Verrucosispora sp. NA02020: one gene and its partner. The protein of the gene in region 2 interacts with the protein of the main gene of each other region in a pairwise test. Links are inferred from orthologs where the notes say so. Each region holds a gene or a part of one and is shown on either strand. Other genes may lie near its edges.

Region 1 (10,665 bases), 4.0 Mb from region 2 along the record:
GCACCGTGCACATCGAGATTCTGCTCGGTTACGAGTTCGTCGGGGAGGGCCGGACGGTCCGACGCGGACTGAACGTGAAGTACGAGACCGGCGGCCGACAGCGGAAGGTCTTCCTGGGGAGCTACATGGCGGTGTGCGCGCCTGCGGCAGTGCCATGCCAGCACGAGGACGAGAACGGGCCGGTGCCACTCGCGGCTCACGTCACCCAGGCGGGAATCGGCTACCTGTAGTCGTCGGGTTGCTCTGCACTGTCCCGGCGAGGAGTGGTGGTGCCCATGATCCGCTCGGCCTTCGGGGTGTGTTCTCCGGGTGGCAGTCAACGCGAGTTCGGTCCAGCGTGCCCGGCAGCGAACGGCATAAGGCTGTCGACCCGTACGCGACTCCGCGCCTTTATCGACTACGAAATCGGGGTCCGATAATGCGGAAGCCGTCGGTACCTTCAGCCGGTCGAGGTCGGGTAGCGGTGAACCGGGAAGGTCGCATTCTTCGTCCGGCCGCTGGTCGGCGAGGACGCCGAATGTCTCGGACGGCGGGAGCGGGTACCCGACAGATCGGCCGTCGGCGCTGTTGAGCAGCGCCTTCGTGTAGGTTGGCACGATTCGGCCATCCATGGGGGTGACTGCGATGGTGTGTTCGGCCTACTCTGGGTTCGTGCGGCTCCACACCGTCGCCGATGGGGTGTCGGCCCGGCGGTGCTCTACCTGGTGATCCGGCTGCTGTCCGCCACGCGATGGAGGACGCGGGTCGGCGCGGGGCAGGCGGAAGAGTGGTCGCGGACGCGGGGTAACTGATCGCTTACGGTGGCGTGATTGGAGGTCTTCCGCCATTCCGCATTATCCGGTCAAAAGTATTCTTCGCCATTGTCCGCTAGATCCGCTACGCCGCCTTAGTAGGGAATGGGTGGTTGGTGTCTTCTTCTTCAGTGGCACCGGTGCTGCCAGCGCTGACCTGCCCGGACGTTGTACGCGACGGGTACGTACGTGTCGTGCGGCACGACAACCGGACCAACATCAGGTCTGTGAACTTTCCACCGGCCGACTCGCTGTGGCACCATCGGGGGACCTCCATCGCGTTCCCTTCACCCCACTCAGGAGCACAGATGTCTGCTCGACGTTTGGGCCGGCTACTCGGCTCCCTCTTGCTGGTTTCCGGCCTGGTTCTCGCGACGAGCACGGTCGCGGAGTTCGATGTCAGGGCGAATGGTCTCGAGTGGAACATGCCGACCCTAGGGTCGCTGATCCCCTGACGGGCCTTCGCGCGTCCGGGCCCCTCCGGGATCCGCTGAGTTCAGGTCGCTAGGGGAGCCATGACGCCTCGCCCCCGCCCCATCCGACGGCGGACGGAGTACGCCTGGCTGGTCACCGGGCCGTTGGCGCTTGGTGCTGTCGTCTTCTCACTGATCCTCGGGCTGACGACGTCCCCCTCCCTGGGGGACTGGCCGATGACGTTGCTGCTCACGGCGGCGATGGTGGCCGCCGCACTGCCGACCATCAACGTCGTGGTGCGGCGTCAGGCGCTCGCCGCCACGCCGACCGAGATCCCGTTGGTCGTCGCCCTCTATCTGCTGCCGCCGCTGTCGGTGGTGCTGGCGTACACGGCCGCCGCCATCGTGGTGCAGATCCGCCGCAAACTGCTGCCGGCGAAGTTCTGGTTCAACGTCGCGCTCGCGGCGATAGCGACATCTCTGGCGACCGTGGTCTACCACGTGTTGCCGCAGCCGGGTGGCGTCGGTCCGGGTACCTGGGCCGTGCTGACCGTCGCCGTGGGTACGCACACCCTCGTCGCGTTGGCCGCCGTGGTCGCGGTGGTCTCCGTGGTGCAGGGCTGGCAGGCCGGGCGGGAGATGCTCCGGGCGGCGCCGCCGATGCTGCTCGCGGTCACGATCAACCTCGCCATCGGCCTGGTGATCATCATCGCGCTGGAGGGCACGCCCTGGGCGGTGTTCCTCTTCGCCGGTCTGGGCATCGCCTTCGCGCTGGTCTACGGCTCGTACGCCCAGTTCTTCCGGCAGCACCGCACGGTCGCCGAGATGTACGAGTTCACCAAGGGGATCACCGAGAGCGGACCGGACGGCAACCTGATCGACGCGTTGCTGGTCCGGATCCGCAGCCTGATGCAGGCGGAGTCCGCCACCCTCTGGTTGCCGGCCCAGGGCCGCCACCCGGAGGTGCTGCTGACCGCCCAGGAGGGCAAGCCCGGCCTGCTGGACTCCACGCACAGCCCGGCCGCGTTGCGGGACGTCGCGGTGGCCCGGCAGGAGACCGTGGCGGTCAGCAGTCGGCTGGGCGGCGACGACCTGGAGTTGCGCGACACGCTGGAGTCGACCTCGGTCAAGGACGTGATCGTGGTGCCGCTGCGGTCCGGCAAGGCGGTCATCGGCACCCTTGAGGTGATCAACCGGCTCGGCGACACCAACTCGTTCCGGGCCGCGGACGTGACCGTCTTCGAGACGGTCGCCGCCCACGCGGCGGTCGCGCTGGAGAACTCGCGCCTGGTCGACCGGTTGCGGCACGACGCGTACCACGACGGGCTCACCAAACTGCCCAACCGCCGTCGGATCCTCGGCGCGCTGACCGAGGCGGTCCGGATCCGGGCCCCCGGCGAGGTGGTGGCGCTGCTGCTCTTCGACGTCGACCGCCTGCGCCAGGTCAACGAGTCCCTCGGGCACGCCGCGGGGGACAAGGTGCTGGTCGAGGTCGCCGACCGGCTGCGTGGATGCGTACCGTCGGCGGCCCTGGTCGGTCGGGCCGGCGGCGACGAGTTCCTGGTGACGTTGCGTCTGGAGAGTGCCGAGGCGGCGGTGGAACTCGCCGGCCACCTGCGCGAGCAGATCCGGGACGAGATGGTCTTCGACGCCCTCACGTTGGACGTGGACACCGCCGTCGGCGTGGTGGTGCATCCGGATCACGGCAGCGATCCGGCGACGTTGCTGCAACGGGTGGACGTGGCGGCGTCGGCCGCCAAGTCAGTCCCCGGCAGCGTGCAGCTCTACACACCGGCCCTGGAGTCGCGTGCGCTGCACCGGCTGGGTCTCGCCGGCGACCTGCGCAGCGCCCTGGAGAACGGCGAACTGGAGATCTACTACCAGCCGAAGGTGACGCTGCGCGACCGGCGTCTGGTGGGAGTGGAGTGCCTGGCCCGGTGGGAGCATCCCACCCACGGCACGGTCGCCCCACAGGACTTCGTCGCGGTGGCCGAACACACCGGCCAGCTCGGGCGACTCACCGAGTTCGTGCTGCGGGAGGGGCTGCGCCACAGCCGTGACTGGGCGCACGGCGGCCAGTCGCTCGCCGTCGCGGTCAACATCTCCGCGCGTACGCTCAACGACCAGCACTTCCCGGAGCGGGTGCGCGAGTTGCTGGCGGAGTACGACGTACCGGCGCAGCTGTTGACCCTGGAGATCGAGGAGGCCGGGGTGCTGGACGGCACCGACCGGCCCATCCCGACCCTGCGCCGCCTGCGGGACCTCGGTGTACGGCTCTCGGTGGACGACTTCGGCACCGGCAGTTCCTCGCTGGCCCACCTGCGCCGGTTGCCGGTGCACGAGGTGAAGGTGGACCACTCCTTCGTCCAGGGCATGGCGACCGATCCCGGTGACCTGGCGATCGTCAACGCCGTGGTGACCCTCTCGCAACAGTTCGGCCTGACCGTGGTGGCCGAGGGAGTGGAGAGCGAGCTGACCCTGGAACTGCTCCAGGACATCGGCTGCGAGATCGGCCAGGGATTCCTGTTCAGCCGCCCGCTGCCGTACGAGCGGCTGGAGGCCTGGTTCGGCGCCCAGGTCGACCCGGAGTCGATCACCGACAACGAGCTGCCGCGCCTGCGAGTGGTCCCCTGAGCTGGGTGTCCGACGTCCCCGGGGATCCGATTTCACCAGCGCGGTAGGGCCGTGTACTCTTACCTCTGCCGCGGCCACCGAGTGATCGCGCAGGCCCCCTTAGCTCAGTCGGCAGAGCGTCTCCATGGTAAGGAGAAGGTCTACGGTTCGATTCCGTAAGGGGGCTCAGAGGGTCCGGCTGGGCCCACCACGGCGGTGTAGCTCAGATGGTAGAGCAAGCGGCTCATAATCGCTGTGTCGCCGGTTCAAGTCCGGCCACCGCTACTCTCGTCCGTCCGGAGCATTCCGGCGGTCGGTGGCACGGGCGCCTTGGGCGCCCGCTTTGCGTGTCCGCCCTTGTGGTGCGTACGCTGTAGCGCTGTAGTTGTATCCGTTAGCGAGGAAGGCACTCCGCCGTGGCGAAGGCGACCGATGTCCGGCCGAAGATCACTTTGGCGTGTGTGGAGTGCAAGGAGCGCAACTACATCACGCGCAAGAACCGCCGTAACGACCCGGACCGCATCGAGCTGAAGAAGTTCTGCCCCCGGGACGGTCGGCACACCGTTCACCGCGAGACCCGCTGACCCGTCCGGGCCGACTCGGCCCGGGTCGACGCGTACCACGATCGCCGGTTCGTGCGGCGGCGCGGCCCTCGGGCCGACGTCGACCGCGCGGATCGGCGTTCGTGCGTTGCGTGTAGGTTCGCGACATGTCCCTGGACCACTCCTTCGTCGGCCGCAGTTTTCCGCCGACCGCCCCCTACCAGGTGGGCCGCGAGAAGATCCGTGAGTTCGCGACGGCGATCGGGGCCACCGATCCCGCCTACCACGATCCGGAGGCGGCCCGTGCCCTGGGCCATCCGGACGTGGTCGCGCCGCCGACCTTCCCCGTGGTGATCACCATGGCCGCCAGCCGTCAGATCGTCGAGGACCCGGCCCTCGGCGTCGACTACAGCCGGGTCGTCCACGGCGACCAGCGGTTCGCGTACACCCGCCCGGTGGCGGCCGGCGACGAGCTGGTCTGCGTCAACGTCGTGGAGGACATCACCAGCCGGGGTGGTCACGAGTTCCTGACCACCCGGACCGAGGTCAGCACGACCGCCGGCGAGCCGGTGGTCACGGTCTGGTCCAAGCTCGTCGTACGCGGGGAGGCCTGACATGGAGCTGACCACCCAGACGTTCCGAGTGACCCGGGCGGACCTGGTCCGCTACGCCGGCGCCTCGGGCGACTTCAACCCGATCCACTGGAACGACAGGTTCGCCACCAAGGTCGGTCTGCCGGGCGTGATCGCGCACGGCATGTTCACCATGGCGCTGGTCGGCAGGGCCGTCACCGCCTGGGCCGGTGGACCCGACGCGGTGGTCGACTACAACGTCCGGTTCACCCGTCCGGTGGTGGTGCCGGACGACGACCAGGGCACCGAGATCGTGGTGACCGCAGTCGTCCGCGAGGTCACCGATGCGGGCCTGACCAGGCTCGACATCACCGCCACCTGTCAGGGCGAGAAGGTGTTGTCGCAGGCGCGGGCCATCGTGCGGACGACGGGCTGACCGGCACCGCTCGCCGCGATCGGCAGACCGGTTGGGAAAGTCGGGTCCCTACCCGTACACTGGTCCGCCGTGGGGCAAGTGACTCCTGCCTGGTCGTGTGACCGGGTGGGACGAACGTTGCCACACAGGGGTGTAGCTCAATTGGCAGAGCAGCGGTCTCCAAAACCGCAGGCTGCAGGTTCAAGTCCTGTCACCCCTGCGCCTCAGGCCTGACCGTTCCGTGGGTCGCGTCACCGCTCGGTGGCGTGCGGCCCGTGGTGGTGGCATCGGCGGAGAGGTTCCGAGGCATCGGGGCCCCTCCGGTTGATCCGCCGGCCGCGGCCCGTCCCGGGACGGTTGGTCCGGCCGGCGTGACCAGCGCCGCGTACGCGTACCGCGTGCGACCCCGACATCCCGCGACGGAGGGCGAAGTGGCCGACAACAAGCGGCGCGGCGAGGACGCCGACGACGACCGCCTGAACGACGAGGTGGTCAACGACGGTGACGGTGCCGACGACGACGCCACCGACGCGGACGATCTGGTATCGCGGGGCGGCACCGCCACCCGCGAACGGGCGAAGGCGGATTCCGCCGACAGCCGGTCGAAGACGCGTGCCGATGCCGACAAGGTGGGCCTGTTCGGCCGCGTCGCGCGTTTCATCCGCGAGGTCGTGGCCGAACTGCGTAAGGTCATCTGGCCGACGCGCAAGGAGCTGCTGACCTACACGGCCGTGGTGGTCGCATTCGTCGCGATGATGCTGACGATCGTGGCCGGCCTTGACTACGCCTTCGCGAAGGGCGTGTTGTGGGTCTTCGGCAACCCCAGCTGACCGGCTGACTGTGCCGATAGTGACGGAAGTGAGCAAGCGTGCCTGAGTACGACGAGACCGCCGAGACCCCGGACGAGCAGTCCACGGTGGCGACGGCGGCGAACGACGAGTCGGTCGAGGCCGCCAGCGAGCCGGAGTTCGCGACGACGGAGCCCGCACCCGACGAGGACTACGACCCGGTCGCGGAGCTGCGGCAGAAGCTGCGCTACGCGCCGGGCGACTGGTATGTGGTGCACTCGTACGCCGGCTATGAGAACAAGGTCAAGACCAACCTCGAGACCCGGATCACGTCCCTCGACATGGAGGACTACATCTACCAGGTCGAGGTGCCGACCCGGGAAGAGGTCGAGGTCAAGAACGGCAAGCGGTCCCAGGTCCAGGCGAAGGTCTTCCCGGGCTACATCCTGGTCCGGATGGAGCTGACCGCCGAGTCCTACTCCTGCGTGCGCAACACGCCCGGGGTGACCGGCTTCGTGGGTGCCACGGACCGGGCCGACCGTCCGGCCCCGCTGAGCCTCGACGAGGTGCTGAAGTGGCTGGCGCCGTCCGTCGAGACCGAGCAGAAGAAGGCCAAGCCGGAGATCAAGGTCCTCGACTTCGAGGTCGGCGACTCGGTGACGGTCACCGACGGCGCCTTCGCGTCGCTGCCGGCCACGATCAGTGAGATCAACGCCGACCAGCAGAAGCTCAAGGTGCTGGTGTCGATCTTCGGCCGGGAGACGCCGGTGGAGCTGAACTTCAACCAGGTCGCCAAGATCTGATCGCATCGACCGTCGGCGACGGCCCAGAGGGTCGTCGTCGGCGGTCGCCGTCGTTCGTCTGGCCCGTCCCGCCCCCGTCGGGCAACCTCTGTGGGCGGGTGGATTCCGACCTGCGCTACCCTAGAACGTCGCCGCCGTCCCACACGCGCTGACCGTGCGCGCTCGACGGCGACGTCGGTGCGAACAATTCCCAGTTCCAAGCCCCAGGAAGTGACATGCCTCCGAAGAAGAAGCTCGTCAAGACGTTCACGCTTCAGCTGCCGGCGGGCCAGGCCACCCCGGCGCCGCCGGTGGGCCCTGCGCTCGGTCAGCACGGCGTGAACATCATGGAGTTCTGCAAGTCCTACAACGCGCAGACCGAGTCGCAGCGGGGCGATGTCGTCCCCGCCGAGATCAGCGTGTACGAGGACCGGTCCTTCACCTTCGTGCTGAAGACCCCGCCCGCCGCCCGGCTGCTGATCAAGGCCGCTGGTGTGGCGAAGGGCTCGGGCGTCCCGCACACCCAGAAGGTCGGCTCGGTGACCCGCGCCCAGCTGCGTGAGATCGCCGAGAAGAAGATGGCCGACCTCAACGCCAACGACCTCGACCAGGCTGAGAAGATCATCGCCGGCACCGCCCGGTCGATGGGCCTGAACGTCACCGACTGATCTCGGTCACCAGCGACCCGTACGGATCGTGGGAGGGCGCGCGAGCACCGCGGCCCGCCAGAAACCACAGGAGTAGACAGAAATGCAGCGCAGCAAGAGCTACCGCAAGGCCGCCGAGGTCATCGACCGGTCGAAGCTCTACACCCCCGCCGAGGCCGTGAAGCTGGCCAAGGAGACGACCAACGTCAAGTTCGACGCCACGGTCGAGGTCGCCATGCGCCTCGGCGTCGACCCCCGCAAGGCGGACCAGATGGTCCGCGGCACGGTCAACCTGCCGCACGGCACCGGTAAGACCGCCCGCGTGATCGTCTTCGCCGCCGGCGCGAAGGCCGAGGAGGCCGTCGCCGCCGGTGCCGACGAGGTGGGTACCGACGAGTTGGTCGCCCGGATCCAGGGCGGTTGGTTGGACTTCGACGCGGCGATCGCCACGCCGGACCAGATGGCCAAGATCGGCCGGATCGCGCGGATCCTGGGCCCGCGCGGTCTGATGCCGAACCCGAAGACCGGCACGGTGACCATGGACGTCACCAAGGCGGTCGCGGACATCAAGGGCGGCAAGATCACCTTCCGGGTGGACAAGCACTCCAACCTGCACCTGATCATCGGCAAGGCCTCGTTCTCCGAGACCCAGCTGGTGGACAACTACGTGGCGGTCCTGGACGAGGTGCTGCGGGCCAAGCCGTCCGCGGCGAAGGGCAAGTACCTCAAGAAGGTCACCCTCACCACGACCATGGGCCCGGGCGTGCCGATCGACCCGAACCTGGTGAAGAACCTGCAGGAGGGCTCGGCCGACAGCTGAGCAGGACGAACGCCTCGAGGGGCCCCGCCACACGACCGTGGCGGGGCCCCTTCACCGTGACCGAGGTGGCAAGCTCGCCTGATGCGACTGGAGGACGTCTGGCTGCGGTACCGCCGTCCCGGTCCCTGGGTGCTTCGATCGGTGACGATCGAGATCGCGCCCGGCGAGGCGGTGGTGGTGCACGGGCGCAACGGCGCCGGCAAGTCGACGCTGCTGCAACTCGTCGCCGGGATCCTGCCGCCGTCCCGGGGGCGGGTGCGCGATCGACCGGCCGTGGTGGGCTGGGTACCGGAACGTTTTCCCGCCGACCAGCCCTTCACCGTCGAGGGATACCTCGACGCGGCAGCCCGGGTGCGTGGACTCGCTCGTGACGAGGCGGGCCGGGCGGTGCACCACTGGGTCGAGCGCCTCGGTCTCGGACCCTTCCGGGCCAGCCGGCTGCCCCAGCTCTCGAAGGGCACCGCGCAGAAGGTCGGTCTGGCCCAGGCACTGCTGCGCCCGCCGGGACTGCTCGTCCTCGACGAGCCCTGGGAGGGCCTGGACGCCGCTGCCCGCGAACTGGTCCCCGAGGTCGTGGGCGAGGTGCTGGCCGAGGGCGGTGCGGTACTGGTCAGCGATCATCGCGGTGAGACGGCCCGCCTGCCGGGTGCCCGGCAGTGGACCGTCGACGGTCAGACGGTGGCCGAGGGGCCGTGGGCCGGTGCGGAGGCCACCGTCGTGGTGGAGGTGGCGGTCCCGGCTGCCGACGTCGCCGACGCCGTGCGCCGGCTGCGCGCCGACGGTCACCGCGTCCTCCGGGTACGCGGACACGACGCGTCGTCGGAGGTCACCGAGTCGTTGGCCGGGGCGGCCTCCGAGGTGGCGCCGTGATCGCGCTGGTCCGGTTCCGGCTCGCGGGCTTCCTGCGTACCGGACGGGCGCTGGCACCGGTCCTGGCCGGCCTGCTCGTGTTGGGCATCCTCTACGGCGGTGGCCGCGCCGAGCCGGCCGAGGCCTACGGCGTGTCGGCGGTGGTCCTCTTTCCGGTCCTGGCCTGGCAGACCAAGATCCTGCTGGACGTGGAGCCGGACGCTCAGCGTCGGCTGGCCGTGGTCGCGCTCGGGCCGACGCGGGAGTGGGCGGCCGGACTGCTCGCCGCGGCGACCGCAGGTCTGGGTCTGATCGCGGTCGCGCTGGTGATCCCGTGGCTGCTCGGCGGGATGGCCGTGCCGACCGGACCGGACGACCGGTCCATCGTCGCCGGCCTGGCACTCGGCCTCTGGGCGCACCTGATCGCCCTGCCGGCTGCCGTGGCGCTCGGTGCCCTCGCCGGCCGGGCGGTCACGCGCAGCGCCGGGTACGGCGTCGCGGTGCTCGTCCTCGGTGTGGTCCTCGCCCTGGTGTTCGGCCGCGTCGACCCGGCGCTCCGGTGGCTGGCCCCGCCGTTGCTGACCACCGCGCGGGCGCTGGCGGGGTCCCTGTCGTGGGCGACCGGGGTGCTGGTGACCGCCTGGGCGCTCGGTTGGGCGGCCGTGCTTCTGGCGGGTTGTCGGCGTGCCCGCCATCGACGTGCCTGACGTTCACCGTCCGTGGTGACCGAGCGCACTCCGGGGCGATTTGGCGGCTACCGGGAGTAGGGCGTAACCTAGGCCGCGAAGTTCCACCCAGAGACCGCTGGTCACCGTGCTCCGGCACGGTCGAAGGTCCGCGAAGACGGGCGACCCGCGTAGGGCGGCAAGCGAAAACTGGCAGAGTCCCCGTGGTCCGCCGACTGCGATGATCTCCGCCGACCTCGCCCCGTGCGCCCTGCGCCGGGGCTTTTCTGTTGCCGCGATGCCTCCGTCCCCGTCACAGGCGCCTGTCTGCGACGGTGACCAGCCTCGAGTAACGAGAGAGGAGGGACATGGCGGACAAGCCGATCCGGGCCGACAAGGCCTCGGCCGTTGCTGAGCTGACGGAGAACTTCCGCAGCGCGGGTGCCACCGTGCTGACCGAGTACCGCGGTCTGACGGTTTCCCAGCTCACCCAGCTGCGGCGCTCGCTCGGCAAGGAGACCACCTACACCGTCGCCAAGAACACGCTGGCCAAGCGTGCTGCGGCAGATGCGGGTATCTCCGGCCTCGACGAGCTGTTCACCGGTCCTACCGCGCTGACTTTCGTTTCGGGCGACGTCGTCGAGGCGGCGAAGGGGCTTCGCGACTTCGCGAAGTCCAACCCGAAGCTCGTCATCAAGGGCGGCGTCTTCGAGGGCAAGGCCATTTCCGCGGCCGAGGTCACGAAGCTCGCCGACCTGGAGTCCCGTG
Region 2 (12,419 bases):
ACCACCACGGCCAGCAGGCCGAGCGTGAGTCGGAACCAGCCGCTCATCCGCTCCGGCGGGGCCGGGTTCTGCGCCACCGGGCTTCCCGTGCCGCCGGCCACCTCCCCGGTCACCATCGCTGGTGCACCTGCGGACGGATCAGCTCGTCGTAGACGGCGGCGACGGCGGCCTGCTCGTCCGTCGACAGTGGCCGCTGACCGGCCACCACGGCGTTGCCCCGGGCCTGGTCCGCGTCGCGGGCGCCCGGGATGACCACGGTGACCCCGTGCTGGTCGAGCACCCACCGCAGGGCGAACTGGGCCATCGTCCGGTCGTCGCCGACCAGCGGGGCGAGTCGGCGTACCGCCTCCAGCCCGAGCGTGTAGTCGACGCCGGAGAACGTCTCGCCGACGTCGAACGCCTCCCCGTGCCGGTTGAAGGAGCGGTGGTCGTCGGCGGCGAAGGTGGTCCGCTCGTCGTACCGGCCGGAGAGCAGCCCGCTGGCCAGCGGTACGCGGGCGATGACGCCCACCCCGGCGGCCGAGGCGGCCGGCAGCACCTGCTCCAGCGGCTTGTGGCGCAACGCGTTCAGGATGATCTGGACGCTGGACACCCCCGGGCGGGCGATCGCGGTGAGCGCCTCGTCGCAGGTCTCCACGCTGACGCCGTACGCGGCGATGCGCTTCTCTGCGACGAGGGTGTCCAGGGCGTCGAAGACCGCGTCGGTGGCGAACACGGGCGTCGGCGGGCAGTGCAACTGCACCAGGTCCAGCGTGTCGACGCCGAGGTTGGCCCGCGAACGATCGGTCCAGTCACGGAAATTGTCCAGAATGTACGCATCGGGGGTCTGTGCCACCCGACGCCCCATCTTGGTGGCCACCGTCAGCCCGGCGTCCGGGTGGGCCGCCAGGTACCGCCCGATGAGCTGCTCGCTGCGGCCGTCGCCATAGACGTCGGCGGTGTCCAGGAAGGTGATGCCGGCGTCGACCGCGGCGTCCAGCACCGCCATGGCGTCGTCCTCGGTGACCGTGCCCCAGTCGGCGCCGAGCTGCCAGGCGCCGAGCCCGACCACGCCGACCTGTCGGCCCATCCGGGGGAAGGTGCGTTGCTCCATGCGACCGAGCCTAGTGACCCCTGGCGTCCGTGCCGAGGCCGGGCCGCGCGCCCGACCCGGCTGGACGTGCCGCCCCCTGATCGCGCCGACGGCCTGCAAGACTGCGCACGGACCGTCGTCGTCGCCGGTGTACCGGTGTCATCGCCCAGGAGAAAACGTGACCGATCTGCGTACCTTCATCGCCGGACTGCCCAAGGTCGAACTGCACGTGCACCACGTCGGTTCCGCCTCGCCCCGGATCGTCGCCGAGCTGGCCGCCCGCCACGAGGGGCGTACGCCGGTCCCCACCGACCCGCAACTGCTCGCCGACTACTTCGTCTTCCGCGACTTCGCGCACTTCGTCGAGCTGTACCTGAGCGTCGTCGACCTGGTTCGCGACCAGGAGGACGTCTGGATCCTCACCCACGAGGTGGCCCGGGAGTTGGCCCGCCAGCAGGTGCGCTACGCCGAGTTGACGGTGACGCCGTACTCGCACGTGAGCCGGGGCATCCCGGCACCGGCGTTCTGCGAGGCGATCGAGGACGCCCGCAAGCGGGCCGCCGCCGACTTCGGCATCGAGCTGCGCTGGTGCTTCGACATCCCCGGCGAGGCGGGCCTGCCGGCCGCCGAGGAGACGCTGCGGATCGCCCTCGACGAGCGCCCGGACGGGCTGGTCAGCTTCGGCCTGGGCGGCCCCGAGATCGGGGTGCCCCGGCCGCAGTTCAAGCCCTACTTCGACCAGGCCCGGGCGGCGGGGCTGCACTCGGTGCCGCACGCGGGGGAGACCACGGGCCCGCAGACCGTCTGGGACGCCCTGCGCGAGCTGGGCGCCGAGCGGATCGGTCACGGCATCTCCGCCGCACAGGACCCGGAACTGCTGGCGTACCTCGCCGAGCGGCAGATCGCCATGGAGGTCTGCCCGACCTCCAACGTCCGGACCCGGGCGGTGGCCGTCATCGAGGAGCACCCGTTGCCGACGCTGGTCGAGGCCGGGCTGCTGGTGACGATCAACTCCGACGACCCGCCGATGTTCGGCACCACCCTCGACGACGAGTACGCGGTGGCCGCCCGACTGCTCGACGCCGGCCCGGAGCAGGTGGCGGCGTTGGCCCGCAACGCGGTGGCCGCCTCGTTCCTCGACCCGGCGGGCAAACAGCGGATCATCGCGGAGATCGACGCCTACCTGGCCGCCGCGCGCGACTGACCGCGCGGTCCGTGGGGACGTCCCCGGTCCCGGCCGACCCCGGTCGGGACCGGCGGAGGCATCGAGGTGCGCGCGACGGGAGGAGGTGTGGGGGGACCGTGTCTCCCGCCGCGCGCACGGCTCCGCCGGCCGATGTGCGCTGGGAGCGGTAGGCCGGCGGAACTGCTGGTTTCGGACCTGATCCTGACACCCGTACCGGGCCAATGGGACGTCGTTAATTCGGATCTAAGGAAGACTTGTGCCGCCGCACAACCCGGCGGCTCGTGCCGTCGTCAGCCGTCGGTGGGCCGTTGCCTCGGCCAGCGCCGGCCGCTGCCCTTCTGCTCCCGCGCCTCCCGCGCCATCCGACCCACCAGGCCGAACCGGCTGACCTGCCGGGGCGTCGCCTCCGGGTCGGCGAGCAGCATCACCACGCTGGCGCCGCCGAGTCGGGCCCGGTCGATGCTCACCGAACCGTTGGCCTGCAACGCCACCCGCTTGGCGATGTCCAGCCCGAGGCCGGTGGAGCCCTGGTCGCTGGTGCCCCGGCGCAGCGCGCGATCCGGGTTGGCGATGCCCGGCCCGGCGTCGTCGATCCGGATGGCCACGTACCCGTCGCGGCGGGACACCGCCACCTCGAACGCGGTGCCCTGCGGGGTGTAGCGGAACACGTTGCCGATCACCGCGTCGAGCGCGGCGGCCAACTCGGCCCGGGGCACCGGCGCCGGGATCCGCAACTGGGCGCCGACCACCCGGTGCGGGCGGTTCTGGTCGCCGGCGAGGGCCGCCCAGAACACCATCCGGTCCCGGACCACCTCGCTCACGTCGCACATCGCCGGTGCCGCCTCGGTGGCCACCGCCTTGCGGGTGGTCTTGATCAGCACGTCGATCTCACCCTCCAGGGTGACGATCGCCTGCCGGATCCGCCGGATGCCGCGTCGGTGGTCCAGCTCCGCCTGGCTGAACGCGTCCACGCTGGTGTCGTCGGACTCCAGCGCCTCCGCGTCGAGCCGGAGCACGGTCAGCGGGGTCCGCAGCCGGTGGGACAGGTCCGCCACCAGCTCCCGCTCCTCGGTGCGGGCCGCGACGAACCGCTCCGCCATCCGGTTGAACGCGTGCCCGGCCTCGGCCAGCTCGCGCGGGCCGCTCGGCTCCACGCGTACGCCCAGGTCGCCGTCGCTGACCGCGCGGGCCGCCTTGACCAGCCCCCGGGTGGCGTCGACCGTACGGGCGGCGAGCCGGTCCACCACCAGCACGGCGGCACCCACCAGGGCGACGGCCACTCCGACCAGCAGCCACCAGCGGCCCGAACCGCCGAGCGCCTCGTCCGAGACGAAGACCTCCACCACGGCCGTCCGGTCGCCCAGCACCACCGGGTCCAGCCGCAGCACCCCGCCGTCGACGTCGACCACCAGTGAACGTCCCTCGGCGCGGGCCCGGTCGAGCTGGCCTGCGTCGGCGCGTCCGGCCCCGGCGTCCACGTCGTCGAGACCGTGCACCACCGGGCGGGTCGCCGGGTCGACGCCGCTCGCCTCGATCGCGCGCTCCACCAGCACCGGCTGGGTACTCACCGCGAGCGCGCCGGTGACCAGCGCGCTGCGCCGGGCCGCGTCGGCGATCGCCTCGTCGCGGGCCTGGCCGCCCAGGGTCAGGCCGAGCGGGATCAGGAAGGCCAGTGCCAGCAGGATGCCGGTGCCGCCGGTCAGCAGCGCCAGCGAGCGCCTCAGTCCGGCGCCACCAGCCGGAAGCCCACCCCCCGCACGGTGCGAAGGTAGCGGGGTTTCGCCGCGGACTCGCCCATTTTGCGGCGTAGCCAGTACAGGTGCACGTCGATTGTCTGGTCCTCGCCGACCGATGGCTGCCGCCATACCTCCTCCAAGAGTTCCCGCCGGGACACTACCCGGCCAGGTCGGGCGGCGAGATAGGCCAGCAGGTCGAATTCCTTACGTGTCAGCGCCAGCGCCTCACCGTCCAGGAGGGCGCTGCGTTCACCGACGTCGACCCGGAGCCCGCCGACGCTGTGCACGGCCGGTGCCACGCCGCGACTGGCGCGGCCGACCCGGCGCAGCACGGTGGTGATCCGCGCGTCCAGGTGCGCGCCGGTGAACGGTTTGACCATGTAGTCGTCGGCGCCGGCCCGCAGCAGCTTCACCACGGACTGCTCGTCGTCGCGGGCGGTGGCGATGATGATCGGTACGTCGGTGATGCCGCGCAGCATCCGCAGCGCGTCCGACCCGTCCAGGTCCGGCAGGCCCAGGTCGAGCACGACCAGATCGGGGGTCTCGGCGGCCACCCGGCGCAGCGCGTCCAGCGCGGTGCCGACCGCGTGCACAGCGTGGCCCCGGTCGGTGAGGGAACGAAGCATCGCGCCGCGTACGACGTGATCGTCTTCGACCAGCAGGACGGTGGCCACGCCAGAACGGTACTCGGAGTGGCGCGGTACGTCGTTGCGGCCCACCCGACAACGCGCCAAGCTGGTACGACGACGAGGCCGACCCTCAGCGGTTCGCGCCGGCCTCGACCACCTCGTCGTCGCGGCGCTGCGCCGGGTCCGCGTCGGCCGTCGGCTCGGCGGTGGGCTGCTCGTCGAGGACCGACCGGTCGATCTCCTCGGCGGTGCGGCGGCGGCGTCGACTGATCAGCCAGCCGATCACCGCGCCGCCGCCGAGACCGGCGACCAGGCCGGCGGCGAGCAGGCTGTTGGCGTTCGGGCCCTCGTCGGGCGTGGCGGCGGCCGGCGCGGGATCGCCCGGCGCGGCCCCGCCGGGGGCCGCGCCGTGAGCGCCGTGGGCGGCACCCGGGTACGCCGGGTCGCCCGGGGTGAGGGTCAGCGCGGGCAGCGGACGCTGGCCGGGACCGTTGCCCCAGTGCACCTGGAGGCCGTCGGCGTAGGTCTGGGTCAGCGCGAACTGCACCTGCTCGGTCTGCGGCAGCGGCGCCATCGAGAACACCAGCCGGGCCGGTCCCTGCGCCGCCGGCCCCGAGGCCCGGGTCCAGGTCAACGCGGCGGTCACCACGTCGGTCGCCGGGCCGTGCATGCCCGCGATCGGGACGTCCAGTTTGCGGGGAGTGATCGCGGGTGCCCAGCCCTCCACCGAGAGCGGATACACCTCGGCCACCGGCGTCTCCACCGGCATCCGGATCTCGATCCGTTCGGTCCGGACCCCGGGCCGCTCGTCGGGCACCACGAACTCGAGCTTGACCGAGTTGCCCTGCTGGGCCTCGGCCGGAGTGAACGTCACACCGTCGGCCCACGCCGTGCTCGCGGGCCAAAGCAGTACCCCGGCCGTGGCCAGGGCGGCCACCAGCGCGCCCCGGCGTCGACGGCTGCCGCCGCGCGTCATCGCCATGCTGGGTTCCCCTCCACATCGACGTGGCCGGAACCGGCTCCGGCCACACCTGGTAGTTCGGATCCCGGGCCGAAAAGGTTCAACGGTGGCGGGATTCGTCCCCTACGGTGTCGGGGACGGTGGCCACCACGCCGACCGATACCATCGCGGTGAGCCGTCACCGGCACCTTTCCGTCACATCTGCTGCGAGGAGTTCACCCGTGTCCGCACCCCGTACCCCCGCCGTGGCCGACCCCGTCGTCGTCGCCGCCGGGACCACGGCGGCCGACGCGGTGGCGGCGGCCGGGTTGCCCACCACCGGCCCGAAGGCGATCGTGGTGGTCCGCGACCCGCAGGGCACCCTGCGCGACCTGGACTGGCGTCCGGCCGAGGAGACCGCCGTCGAGCCGGTCGCGCTGGACTCGCCGGACGGGCTCGACGTGCTGCGGCACTCGACCGCCCACGTGCTGGCCCAGGCGGTGCAGGACGTCTTCCCCGAGGCCCGCCTCGGCATCGGTCCGCCGATCGAGAACGGCTTCTACTACGACTTCGCGGTGGAGAAGCCCTTCCAGCCGGACGACCTCGCCAAGGTCGAGAAGCGGATGCAGGAGATCGTCAAGTCCGGACAGCGGTTCCGGCGGCGGCGCTTCGACAGCCTCGACGAGGCCAAGGTCGAGCTGGCCGCCGAGCCGTTCAAGCTGGAGCTCATCGACGTCAAGGGCGAGGGGCTGGACTCCTCCGAGGTGATGGAGGTGGGCGGCGGCGAGCTGACCATCTACGACAACCTCGCCGCCGACTCCGACAAGGTCTGCTGGTCCGACCTGTGCCGGGGCCCGCACCTGCCCAACACCCGGCTGATCGGCGCGTTCAAGCTGATGCGCTCGGCCGCCGCGTACTGGCGGGGTAGCGAGAAGAACCCCCAGCTCCAGCGGGTGTACGGCACCGCGTGGCCGACCCGGGACGCGCTCAAGGCGTACCTGAAGCTGCTGGAGGAGGCGGCCCGGCGCGACCACCGCAAGCTCGGCGCGGACCTCGACCTGTTCAGCTTCCCCGACGAGCTCGGCTCCGGCCTGGCGGTCTTCCACCCCAAGGGCGGCATCATCCGCCGCGAGATGGAGAACTACTCGCGGATCAAGCACGAGCAGGCCGGGTACGACTTCGTCAACACCCCGCACATCACCAAGGGCCACCTCTACGAGGTCTCCGGGCACCTCGACTGGTACGCCGACGGCATGTTCCCGCCCATGGAGGTGGACGGCGCCAGCTACTACCTCAAGCCGATGAACTGCCCGATGCACGACCTGATCTTCCGGTCCCGTGGTCGCTCCTACCGCGAGTTGCCGCTGCGGATGTTCGAGTTCGGCACGGTCTACCGGTACGAGAAGTCCGGTGTGGTGCACGGCCTGACCCGGGTGCGCGGCATGACCCAGGACGACGCGCACATCTTCTGCTCCGAGGAGCAGATGGCGGGGGAGCTGAAGTCCCTGCTCGCCTTCGTGCTCGAACTCCTGCGCGACTACGGGCTGGACGACTTCTATCTGGAGCTGTCCACCCGCAACCCGGAGAAGTCGGTCGGCACCGACGAGAACTGGGAGCGGGCCACCGAGGCGCTGCGGTCGGCGGCCGAGGAGTCCGGCCTGGACCTGGTGCCCGACCCGGGTGGCGCGGCCTTCTACGGCCCCAAGATCTCCGTGCAGGCCAAGGACGCCATCGGCCGGACCTGGCAGATGTCCACCATCCAGGTCGACTTCAACCTGCCGGAGCGCTTCGGTCTGGAGTACCAGGCCGCCGACGGCACCCGGCAGCGGCCGGTCATGATCCACCGGGCGTTGTTCGGCTCGATCGAGCGGTTCTTCGGCGTGCTCACCGAGCACTACGCCGGGGCGTTCCCGGCCTGGCTGGCCCCGGTGCAGGTGGTCGGCATCCCGATCCGTGAGGACCACGCCGACTATCTGCACGGCTTCGTCGCCGCGCTGCGCGCCGAGGGCGTCCGCGCCCAGGTGGACGCCGGTGACGACCGGATGCAGAAGAAGATCCGCACCGCCCAGCAGCAGAAGATCCCGTTCATGGTGATCGCGGGGGACGACGACGTGGCCGCCGGCACCGTCTCGTTCCGCTACCGTGACGGCTCGCAGCGCAACGGGGTGCCGCTGGACGAGGCGGTCTCCCACGTACTCGACGTCGTCCGCACCCGCACCAACGTCGGCCCCTCCGCCCAGATGTAAGGAAGGGCACCTTATTAACGCCTGCGGTAGAGCAGGGGACCCTTCCTCACATCACAGCGCGTGCCGCTCCACTGATCACGACGCGTGCCGCTTCTGCGCTCACGACGGGTGCCGGGCCGAGGCTCGGCACCCGCCCGTCGGGGCCGTAGGATCGCCGGTGTGACTGGGGGAGCGGACGAGCACAGCGACAGGGACATGGCCGACGGGCTGGACCGGCTCTGGACGCCCCACCGGATGACCTACATCTCCGGCGAGGACCGACCCGAGGGCGGGTACGAGCAGCCCTCCGGTTGCCCGTTCTGCCTGGCGCCGGCCCGGTCGGCGGAGGAGAGCCTGGTCGTGGCGCGGGGCGAGCACGTCTTCGTGGTGCTCAACCTCTATCCGTACAACCCGGGGCATCTGCTGGTCTGCCCGTACCGCCACGTGGCCGACTACACCGACCTGGACGAGCCGGAGACGGTCGAGCTGGCGTCGTTCACCCAGGCCGCCATGCGGGTGATCCGCAAGGTCAGCAATGCGCACGGCTTCAACCTGGGGATGAACCAGGGCGGGGTGGCGGGCGCCGGCATCGCCGCCCACCTGCACCAGCACGTGGTGCCTCGTTGGGGCGGCGACGCCAACTTCATGCCGGTGATCGGGCAGACCAAGGTGTTGCCGCAACTGCTCGGCGACACCCGGGACCTGCTCGTACGCGCCTGGCCGACCTGACCTCACCCGCGCCTCTCGCGCCGCGCCTCCGGCACTCCTGGGCTCCGCGCCTCGCCTCCGCCCTGGGTCCGGCGAGGTGTGCGCCGACCGCTACCGCTGCGCCGCCTTTGCTCTGCTCCACCCCACGCAACGGTTACGCGCTGAAGTCGATGCGTATCGGTGAGCAGAGCAAAGGGGGCGGGGAGGGAAACCGGATCCGGGCCGATCCGCAGGTCGTCCGGGTGGGGCACGAAACGGGGCGGATCCGGGTCGATCAGGGGTGATCCGTGGGAGACGGTCCCCCGTACGGATGATCGTGCTGGATGTCTGTCAAACCCTGTCCGGAAGATGGCACGATGCGCCGGTGGCGGAGTCGACGCGGACGCTCGGGCGCAGCGGGATCGAGGTCAGCGCCCTCGGCATGGGCTGCTGGGCGATCGCTGGCCCCTGGTCCGAGGGACACACCCCGCTCGGCTGGGGGGCGGTCGACGACGAGGAGTCCGTCCGGGCGGTCCGCCGCGCCCTCGACCTCGGCGTGACCCTCTTCGACACCGCCGACTCGTACGGTGCCGGGCACGGTGAACGGCTCCTCGGCCGGGCCCTGGGCCGCCGGCGCGACGAGGCGGTGATCGCCACCAAGTGGGGGTACACGTTCGACGAGCGGTCCCGGCAGGCAACCGGCAGGGACGCGTCCCCGGCATACCTGCACCGGGCGGTACGGGACTCGCTGCGCCGTATCGGCACCGATCGGATCGACCTGTACCAACTGCACCTGGCCGACCTGCCGGTGGCCCCGGCGCAGGCGTTGATCGGCGTCCTGGAGGACCTGGTCACCGACGGGCTGGTGCGGGCGTACGGCTGGAGCACCGACCGGGTCGACCGGGCCGTCGCGCTCGGTCAGGACGCCCGGCACGGCGCGGTCGTCCAGCACAGCCTGTCGGTCCTCCGGGACGCCCCCGACCTGCTCGCGGTCTGCGACAAGTACGACCTGGCCAGCGTCAACCGGGGGCCGCTGGGGATGGGGCTGCTCACCGGCAAGTACCACCACTGTTCGACGCTGCCGCACGACGACGTCCGGGGGATGACCTCGGGATGGCTGGAGTGGTTCCGGGGTGGGCGGCCCGCGCCGGAGTGGCTGCGTCGGGTGCACGCCGTGCGGGCGGCGCTGACCGCCGACGGGCGCACCCTGGCGCAGGGCGCGCTGGGCTGGATCTGGGCCCGCAGCGACCGCACCATCCCGATTCCGGGGTGCCGTACGGTCGCCCAGGTCGAGGAGAACGCCGCCGCCCTGGCCCTCGGTCCGCTGCGCCCGGATCACTTCGCCGAGGTCGAACGCCGACTCGCCGCCCTGCGCTCGGCCGCCCTGCGTGAGGTGGACCGCCCCTACTGGCCCAGCCCCATGCTCCCCATCGCCCGTCCCTGACCACACCTCGCGCCGATCATGGAGTTGTGGCGCTCCCAAAAGGCCAAATTCGGACCAATGGACAGCCACAAGTCCATGATCGCGACGACGGCGGGCGTGCGGCGGCGTGCGTGCGGCGGCGGTGGTGGTGTCAGGGGGTGGGGTGGGAGTCGAAGCGGAGGAAGCGGCGGTGGAAGGTGCCGGTGCCGGCGGTCATCGCGCGCAGCTCCACCGCGTACCGGAGCAGACCCGTCGCGGGCACCTCGGCGCGTACCAGGGTGCGGCCCTCGGCGTCCGGGTCCGGTTCGGTGCCGAGCACCCGGCCGCGTCGACCGGAGAGGTCGCCCATCACCGCGCCCACGTTGCCGTCGGGGACCCGGACCGTCACCTCGTCGATCGGCTCCAGCACGACCGGTGCGCCCTGCTCGGCGGCGTCGCGCAGGGCCAGCGCCCCGGCGGTCTGGAACGCCGCGTCGGAGGAGTCGACGCTGTGTGCCTTGCCGTCGACCAGGGTCACCCGCAGGTCCACCACCGGGTGACCGGCGACCAGCCCGCGTTCCATCTGGGCGCGTACGCCCTTCTCGACCGAGGGGACGTAGTGGTGCGGTACGGCGCCGCCGACGACCCGGTCGACGAAATCGAAGCCGGCTCCGCGCGGCAGCGGTTCCACCTCGATGTCGCAGACCGCGTACTGGCCGTGCCCGCCGGACTGTTTGACGTGCCGGCCGTGTCCACGGGCCGGTGCGGTCAGGGTCTCCCGCATCGGCACCCGCACCGGTTCGGTGTCCACCTCGACCCCGCCGGCGCGCAACCGGTCCAGGACCACGTCGGCGTGTGCCTCGCCCATGCACCAGAGCACCACCTGGTGGGTCTCCGGGTTGCGTTCCAGCCGCATCGTCGGGTCACCCGCCACCAACCGGGCCAGGTTGCGGGCCAACGCGTCCTCGTCCGAGCGGGTCTTCGCGACCACGGCCACCGGCAGCAGCGGCTCGGGCATCTCCCATGGGGCGATCAGCAGCGGGTCGTCCTTGGCCGAGATGGTGTCGCCGGTCTCCGCGCTGCCGGACTTGGTGATCGCGCAGATGTCACCGGCCACCGCGACACCGACCTCGCGCAGTGTGGCGCCCAGCGGGCTGTAGAGGTGGGCGACGCGCTCGTCGGCGTCGTGGTCCGGGTGACCGCGTTCGGCCAGGCCGTGTCCGGCGATGTGCACGGTACGGTCCGGAGTCAGCGTGCCGGAGAAGACGCGTACCACGCAGACCCGCCCGACGTGCCGGTCCACGGTCGTCTTGACCACCTCGGCGACCAGGGGACCGTCCGGGTCGCAGGTCAGCGGCGGGCGGGGCGAGCCGTCGACGCCGGTGACCGGCGGCAGGTCGTGCTCGGGCGGGGACGGGAATCCGGCGGTGAGCACCTCCAGCAGGACGTCCAGCCCGACGCCGGTGGCCGCGCAGACCGGCACGACCGGATAGAAGTGACCTCGGGCGACGGCCTTCTCCAGGTCCTCGACCAGCAGGGCGGGATCGATCTCCTCGCCGCCGAGGTACCGGTCCATCAGGGTCTCGTCCTCGCTCTCCGCGATGATCCCCTCGATCAGCTCGTCGCGGGACTCCGCGATCGCCGGCAGGTGCTCCGGGTCGGGTTCGCGGACCTGCGCGGGCAGGCCGGCGGTGTAGTCGAAGACCCGTCGGGTGATCAGCCCGAGCAGGCCGGCGGTGGACTCGCCGTCGTCACCGAGCATCGGCAGGTAGAGCGGGACCACGTTGTCGCCGAAGACGCGCTGGCACAGCGCCACCGCCTCGTCGAAGTCGGCGCGCGGGTGGTCCAGGCGGGCGACGGCCACCGCACGGGGCATGTCGACGGCGGCGCACTCCTCCCAGAGCGCGGCGGTGGCGGCGTCCATGCCGTCGACGGCGGAGACCACGAACAGGGCGGCGTCGGCGGCCCGCAGTCCGGCCCGCAACTCGCCGACGAAGTCGGCGTAGCCGGGCGTGTCCAGCAGGTTGACCTTGATCCCGTCGTGGTGCAGCGGCGCGCAGGAGAGCGCCACCGAGCGCTGCTGGCGTACGGCGGCGGGGTCGTGGTCGCAGACGGTCGTCCCGTCGGCGATCGAACCCGGCCGGTCGATCGTGCCGCTGGCGGCGAGCAACGCCTCGACAAGCGTCGTCTTGCCCGCCCCGGAGTGCCCGACGAGCACCACGTTGCGGATCCTGGCGGGGTCGGTCACCGCCGGCACACCGCCGGCGGCCCCCTTGTCGTGACTCTTCTGCGCCATCGGGGCGCACCTCCCTCAACCGGTGGTGGTAGGTGGCGACCGCCGCGCGCGACGGAGACGCGGCCCGGGCGGGTACTGCGGCGATATCTTCCGGGGGACCGCTCCGCAGCGTGCAGTCAACGGGTGGTCGGGTGAGCCGCGTCACCTTACTGCTCGATCTCACACCCGCAGGCGGACCGACACAAGCCTTGCCACGCGGACCGGCGGTGTCGTCGGCCAGGGAGCCGACCGTTATCGTGGGACCGC

Evidence for each region.
Region 1: the proteins of thrS (region 2) and rplA interact in binary tests that used the Escherichia coli proteins (3 or more experiments, as listed by UniProt). The link is inferred for Verrucosispora sp. NA02020 from one-to-one orthologs.

What each region holds. Positions count from the first base shown.
Region 1 is NZ_CP054923.1:6,388,066-6,398,730, reverse strand. The notes cover bases 6,696-9,524. They hold rplA (50S ribosomal protein L1), read left to right. Parts: upstream 6,696-7,666; coding sequence 7,667-8,383; downstream 8,384-9,524. Other genes in these bases: HUT12_RS28505 (hypothetical protein), read left to right, coding at 9,250-9,524; HUT12_RS28510 (ABC transporter ATP-binding protein), read left to right, coding at 8,465-9,253; rplK (50S ribosomal protein L11), read left to right, coding at 7,153-7,584; nusG (transcription termination/antitermination protein NusG), read left to right, coding at 6,696-6,937. In the rest of the region: HUT12_RS28570 (hypothetical protein), read left to right, coding at 1-230; HUT12_RS28565 (bifunctional diguanylate cyclase/phosphodiesterase), read left to right, coding at 1,307-3,838; rpmG (50S ribosomal protein L33), read left to right, coding at 4,234-4,401; HUT12_RS28545 (MaoC family dehydratase N-terminal domain-containing protein), read left to right, coding at 4,527-4,973; HUT12_RS28540 (MaoC family dehydratase), read left to right, coding at 4,975-5,367; preprotein translocase subunit SecE, read left to right, coding at 5,778-6,176; more of nusG, read left to right, coding at 6,215-6,695; more of HUT12_RS28505, read left to right, coding at 9,525-9,939; rplJ (50S ribosomal protein L10), read left to right, coding at 10,266-10,665. UniProt on the Escherichia coli protein: One of the primary rRNA binding proteins, it binds very close to the 3'-end of the 23S rRNA. Forms part of the L1 stalk. It is often not seen in high-resolution crystal structures, but can be seen in cryo_EM and 3D reconstruction models.
Region 2 is NZ_CP054923.1:2,408,390-2,420,808, forward strand. The notes cover bases 5,409-8,307. They hold thrS (threonine--tRNA ligase), read left to right. Parts: upstream 5,409-5,805; coding sequence 5,806-7,809; downstream 7,810-8,307. Other genes in these bases: HUT12_RS10590 (DUF1775 domain-containing protein), read right to left, coding at 5,409-5,605; HUT12_RS10600 (HIT domain-containing protein), read left to right, coding at 8,005-8,307. In the rest of the region: HUT12_RS10565 (hypothetical protein), read right to left, coding at 1-47; HUT12_RS10570 (aldo/keto reductase), read right to left, coding at 110-1,093; HUT12_RS10575 (adenosine deaminase), read left to right, coding at 1,251-2,276; HUT12_RS10580 (HAMP domain-containing sensor histidine kinase), read right to left, coding at 2,549-3,943; HUT12_RS10585 (response regulator transcription factor), read right to left, coding at 3,979-4,668; more of HUT12_RS10590, read right to left, coding at 4,754-5,408; more of HUT12_RS10600, read left to right, coding at 8,308-8,517; HUT12_RS10605 (aldo/keto reductase), read left to right, coding at 8,861-9,919; HUT12_RS10610 (elongation factor G-like protein EF-G2), read right to left, coding at 10,050-12,173. UniProt on the Escherichia coli protein: Catalyzes the attachment of threonine to tRNA(Thr) in a two-step reaction: L-threonine is first activated by ATP to form Thr-AMP and then transferred to the acceptor end of tRNA(Thr). The rate-limiting step is amino acid activation in the presence of tRNA.